DNA from 2 places in the Ignatzschineria sp. 22MB058224 genome. Region 1 is predicted to be linked to the other one. Evidence: riboswitches for the same ligand, from Rfam matches in the RefSeq annotation. Region 1 holds a riboswitch; the other holds the start of a gene.

Region 1 (3,112 bases):
CTTGACAGCCAGGTCGCCCATCGTATGATTTAGGGATACGGACAGTTGGCTCATGAATTACAGCAATACCTGCGGGCTGAAGAGCTTCTTTGATCTTTTTTGTCATATAAATATCTGCTTCAGGCTCAATTGGATATGGTTTTGAGCGTGGAGGGAAGGCTTTTCCAGGATTGACACCTGATTGATCCTCTGCATCATTACCTGCAACGCCAATAGCATATTCTGCACGTACATAATATGGTTCTAAATCTTCATAGGTCATTGGCCAATCGCGACCGACACCGTAGAGTGATTTTATTTTAAAGTCACTTGGGGTATAACGCCATGTAGCTCCCCCCCAGTGAGCAGTTGTTCCGCCAACAAGTTTGAGCATTCCCGGCATCATTTTAAATGAACCTTCATTCTCTAAATATCCTTCTTGGTTACTCGTTGGTGCCCAAGGATTATTGGGATAAGCATTATTACGGTCATAGTGACGGCCGGAGTTCTTAAAGTTTTCCAATAATTTCCAACGCGGAACACTAGGTCCTGCTTCTAATAAAATAACTGACTTTCCTTTCATTGCGAGCTCGTTGGCGACATTTGATCCGACTGCTCCGGAGCCGATGACGATAACATCAGCATCATATGTTTTTGTACTCATTATTTTGTCCTCTATTGAAATCTATTACGCTTTTGGAAGAGTTGCCCAATAATTGGTTGTCCATCGAGAATAACCAGGGATTGGGGTATATTTCTGAGTGAGCTTGTAGGTTTCAATTTCGGTATAAGTTACAAATTGAACACCATCATGCGCACGTTGAGGGAGAGGAGTACCAGCGTAGCCGAGATAGAATACGGCAATAATATCTTTTGCCGTATTTTGATATTTCTCTTTAAAGATAGGATTATTTTTTAGCGTATCGATATTTGAATACTGACCATTATTGATAAATGTTAAAAGCTCTTTTGCTTCTGCTTGAAAGTTACTATTTACTTTCGCAAGGGCATCAAAGGCTCTTTCAACAAGTAGAGGATCAAGCTGTTTATTTGTGAGGAATCTAGCTAACTTCACCTCATCATTTTGTTCAGTAAAGTTTGCCGCAAAGGTATAGGGGCTCATCAACATAAATGCTGATATAGCGCAACTTCCAATCAGAAATTTCCGACGGGAAGGATCGCTAGGAATATACTTATCCATATTCTATAAGTCTCCGTTTAATTGATAAAATAAAAAATCTTTGACACTACACATTAGCAATAGAAATATTGACATTTGTCAATATTTGGTAAATTTAGGTATTTTTAGTGACTGAGATATCAAGCACTCTTGAAAAGAGAGTTGCTCTAATTAGGGAGATCTTCTATACTTTGATGAAATTAATATTCCCCTAGAGGTGCTGTTGTTAACAGCTGAGATTGAAGTGAAACTTCGGGACTCTTATAACCTGATCTAGTTAATACTAGCGGAGGAAAGCGGTGAATGACAGGAGAGTTTTTCTAATGTGCTGAAGCAACTTTCATGGTTCTATTACCCTTTTCTCTGCAATGGAGAATTGAGTAAATATGGTGTTGTTACATGCTGTCACTCCTAACCTATCTGCGATTTCTGATGAGAATCTGATTGAGACAATTATCGCGATTTTACCATTTGTCGATTTTATCCAATTGCGTGAAAAGTCACGTTCAGCAAAATCTCTTGCTCGTTTAATTGAAGGAATGATAGATCAGGGTATTGATAAAGATAAATTAATTGTGAATGATCGTGCGGATATTGCGCATGCTTTTAAAATACCTCGAACACATCTGACTGAGAAAAGCCTCTCTTTAGCACTGTTACAATCGGCATTTCCAGACATGAAATTTGGTCGTTCAATACATTCGGTAAGCGCTGTTGAACGTAATATCGCTATGTATGATTATCTCTATTTAGGTCATATTTTTCCAACGGGTGAAAAGAGTTATCCCGCATTAGGAATAGAGCGTCTGGAGGAAGCATATCGTATTGCTAAAGAAAAAAGAGGACGATTAATTGCAATTGGCGGAATGAATGCAGAAACAGCGTTAAAAGTTTCATCTATTGTATCGGGGTTAGCGATAATGTCTGCCTTTTTCCCCCTCGTCGGTCATCGTTTAGATCCATCTTTAGCGCAGGAGCGGGCGCGTTATATTCGAAAAATGGTGAGCTCCCCCTAGTTTTAGGCTTGTAAGTGAGGATATTTTGAAAAAAATTATTATTAATGGTGATGAGCTAATAGTTAATGATTCCATTGGAACAGTCCATCAGCTAATCGAATTTTTAAAACTCGATAAACGTCGTTTTTTTATTGTTGAGCGTAATCGAGAAGTGGTGAAAAAAGAAGATTATTCGCAGATATCCGTTTGCGAGGGTGATCAATTTGAAATTGTACATTTTGTGGGAGGAGGTTAAATGACTTTAAATATTGGAAATTTTGCGTTTAATTCACGTCTATTTTTAGGAACAGGCAAATATCGTAATTTTGAAGAGCAAAAAGGGGCTGTGGAAGAGAGTGGGACAGAAGTCTTAACATTTGCAGTTCGCCGTATGAATATTTTTGATGACAAGCAGCCAGATTTGTTAGAGTCGCTTGATCTCTCAAAGTATAAATTATTGCCAAATACTGCTGGCGCTTATACCGCAGAAGAAGCAGTAAGGACAGCTAAACTTGCCTATGCATCGGGACTTTGTGACATGATAAAGGTTGAAGTGATTGGTTGTAAAAAGACATTGCTTCCCGATCCAATTGAAACGTTGAAAGCGACTGAAATGTTATTAGCAGAAGGAATGACTGTTTTAGTTTATACCTCTGATGATGTTGTTTTAGCAAGACGACTGCAAGAGATGGGGTGTCATGCCATTATGCCGGGGGCTTCGCCGATTGGAAGTGGATTGGGAATTATGAATCCTGTGAATCTACAATATATTATCGAGCAAGCAACTGTGCCGGTGATTGTTGATGCGGGATTAGGAAGCCCCAAGGATGTTGCTTATGCGATGGAGCTCGGTGCAGATGGTGTATTAATGAATAGTGCAGTCGCTTATAGTGAAGATCCAATCAAAATGAGTAGAGCGATGAGACTTGCCGTAGAAGCAGGGCGTTTAGGGTATGAA
Region 2 (3,112 bases), 510 kb from region 1:
TGGCGCACCGATCGAAGCAGAATCACGGACGACTTCAGAACTTGCCAAAGAGACAGAGAGCTGGATTCGTGGCCATATTGTCCCTTCGCTCAATGTCTCAAAGATCCCGACAGAAGCGGAGATCAAAGCTTTAACGGCGCCGATCAAACCCAAAGAGACAAAGAGAGAGAAAGCCGTAACGGCAGAAACAGAAAATATGGTGGAAACAGCTAAGATGCAAAGCGCGGAAGAGAGGGAAGTTGCCAAGGTGACTGAGGCAGAGGTGATGAAATAATGAGACATTCGGTACAGATTATTGGGGGCGAATATCGCTCCCGTAAGATTGAAGTGATCGATACCGATGGATTACGCCCGACCGCTTCACGCGTTCGCGAAACGCTCTTTAACTGGTTACAGATGGCTACACCCGGTGCAATTGTGATTGATGCCTTTGCCGGCACCGGTGCTTTAGGGATTGAGGCACTCTCTCGTGGTACTAAGCGAGCGATATTTATCGAAAAGGATGCCAATGTCTTTCGTACTTTAACGCAGAATCTCCGCACACTTAAAGTGCCTGAAGAGCGCTATCAGCTAATCAAAGGAAGTGCCTTAGAAGCCTTAACGCCGGGAAGCCCCCTTCATCAAGCGCTTCTCGAGCAGTTACCCCAATATCCCCGGCAACATCTCTTCCTCGACCCCCCTTTTTTCCATGATCTCTATACTCCACTTTTAGAGATTTTAGCGGGAAATCCCATTCTCTCAAACTTAACCTCTCTCTCCCTAGAGATGCCGGTCAAAGCCACCTTCGATCTCGAAAAAGCGCTCGCCCCCCTAGCGCTAAGCCGAGAAATGAAAACCAAAGAGAGTAAATTATTTCTTTATAGGGAAGTTTAAGATCGGAATCGATAACCTACAATGTGCATATAATCGTAAAAATGCTTCAAATGGTTAATCGAAACAAAAAAGCTGATGAATTGCCGGATCTTACTATCGCACTCTTCCAAAAGTTACGCGCCGGTAAATAGGCATTATCGATGCCAAACTGCGGGCATGCACCAGTAAAAAAATTGAGTTGGTAAGTTCCCGCCCTTCTATATAAACCTTCTTATTTGTTGAAACAACAAAGGTTAATGAGTTGCCGGAAATCACCTCTGCACGCTTTCACAGATCTCATGCCGGCAATGGGCAATCCTCAATTACCGACTGATCTATTTTGCATAGATCTCTTTCTCCTCGGCGCTGAAAGCGCCAAACTGCGGGCATGCACCGGTTAAAAGAACAAAATGGTTGGCTCCCGCCGCTCAACAAACTCTCTTAAGAATCATCAAAATGATTCATTGAGACAAAAGAGGCTGTTGAGTTGCCGGAGATTACTACTGCGTACATCCAAAAGGTGCATGCCGGCAAGTATCGCTACCTTAACGATTAATCATACTGAAATAAAGTGGGCTGATGCGGTGCCGGATCTTACTATCGCATTCTTCCAGAAGTTACGCGCCGGTAATATGGGCATTATTGATACCGGACCTCGAAAAGGTCCCGACATGGGCTTTTTACTTAAAATCTTGCTCTGTTTACAGAAGTTATCAAAGCTTCTACAATAGCTCTATCTCAACGGGGTGCTGTTACTTGAGAGCCGGTCGAGTTTGATCGCTCAAGGAGAGCTGAGATTTCACCCGTCGAACCTGATCCGGACAATACCGGCGGAGGGATTTGAGAATCGAGATGCCTGCGGGCTCTTCCTCAAATCCTGTGACACACTTACACAGGAGCCGTTATGATAAATCGAACCCTTTCTTCCCCCCTTAAGCGCCTTTCCCACTCTTTTCGTAAACCACTTCACCGAACTTTGTTGGTGGCATCGCTATTATTGTCGAGCTTAACGACGCTGGCTTTTGCTGAAAAACCGACATTGACCGTCTATACCTACGATTCCTTCGTCGCCGAATGGGGTCCGGGGCCGCTGATTAAAGAGCGCTTTGAAAAAACGTGCGATTGTGAATTAAAACTAGTCTCTCTCGGCGATGGCGTTTCGCTTCTCAATCGTCTGCGCATGGAGGGGAAAAAGAGTAAGGCGGATCTGATCCTCGGACTCGATAATAACCTGATTGCCGCCGCAGAAGAGACTGATCTCTTTACGCCGGCGAATATTGATCAATCAATGTTGAAATTACCGATCGAATGGGAGAACAAAACCTTTATCCCCTACGATTATGGCTACTTTGCCTTTATCTACGATAAACGAAAGATCGATAATCCCCCAACAAATATGGATGAGCTCCTAGATCCTGAAAACAAGTGGAGCATCATCTACCAAGATCCGCGCACAAGTACGCCGGGATTAGGCCTTCTTCTCTGGATGGAGAAGATCTACGGTCAGGAGACTGAATCTGCATGGCAAAAGATGGCGAAAAAGACCGTCACGGTAACCAAAGGTTGGAGCGAATCATACGGGCTCTTCCTGAAAGGTGAGAGCGATTTTGTCTTAAGCTATACCGCATCGCCGGGCTATCAGATGCTCTATGATAATGATGATAACTACGCAGCCGCACTCTTTGATGAAGGACACTATCTACAGATTGAGGTGGCGGCAAAATTGAAAGCAAGCCCCCATCCCGAACTTGCCGATCAATTTCTCCAATTTATGTTAACGCCAGAATTTCAGGAGACTTTACCGACCACCAACTGGATGTATCCTGTGATCGATATCCCGCTTCCTCCGGTCTATAAAGCATTACCATTGCCGGCAAAAGCGCTACTCTTTGGTGCAGAAGAGGTGGCGAAAGAGCGCCAAAATTGGATCAAACTGTGGCAATTTGCCGTAAGTCGATAGAAATTGTAATGACTATCCGTGATGACTATTCGTGATAACTTTTATGATTCCTCTCTATGATTAATCGGCAATTGATCCCCGGCTTGATCGCCTCAACGATCCTCGTGACTGTGGCGCTTCTTGCCTTTGGGGCGCTCTGGTGCTTCTCCCCTTCAATCTCTCTTGCGAAGATTTTTGGGGATCGCTATCTGTGGCATATTATCGGCTTTACCTTCTATCAGGCGCTACTGTCGACACTGCTCTCGGTCGGTCCGGCGATTTTGCTAGCTCGAGCGCTCTATCGTCGCCGATTTGTCGGGC

Evidence for each region. A riboswitch is a leader RNA that binds a small molecule or an ion and turns the genes downstream of it on or off. The one in region 1 is predicted to bind thiamine pyrophosphate.
Region 2: another riboswitch for thiamine pyrophosphate. It lies ahead of thiB (thiamine ABC transporter substrate binding subunit); the one in region 1 lies ahead of ACPF7B_RS06765 (thiamine phosphate synthase).

What each region holds. Positions count from the first base shown of each region.
Region 1 is NZ_CP187366.1:1,535,432-1,538,543, reverse strand. It holds gene ACPF7B_RS06775 (GMC family oxidoreductase) at 1-643, opposite strand, end outside; gene ACPF7B_RS06770 (sugar dehydrogenase complex small subunit) at 668-1,180, opposite strand; TPP riboswitch at 1,363-1,471, shown strand; gene ACPF7B_RS06765 (thiamine phosphate synthase) at 1,546-2,175, shown strand; gene thiS (sulfur carrier protein ThiS) at 2,201-2,410, shown strand; gene ACPF7B_RS06755 (thiazole synthase) at 2,411-3,112, shown strand, end outside.
Region 2 is NZ_CP187366.1:2,049,282-2,052,393, reverse strand. It holds gene ACPF7B_RS09040 (lysophospholipid acyltransferase family protein) at 1-274, shown strand, start outside; gene rsmD (16S rRNA (guanine(966)-N(2))-methyltransferase RsmD) at 274-873, shown strand; gene ACPF7B_RS09030 (hypothetical protein) at 1,110-1,253, shown strand; gene ACPF7B_RS09025 (hypothetical protein) at 1,377-1,583, shown strand; TPP riboswitch at 1,585-1,709, shown strand; gene thiB (thiamine ABC transporter substrate binding subunit) at 1,757-2,812, shown strand; gene thiP (thiamine/thiamine pyrophosphate ABC transporter permease ThiP) at 2,869-3,112, shown strand, end outside.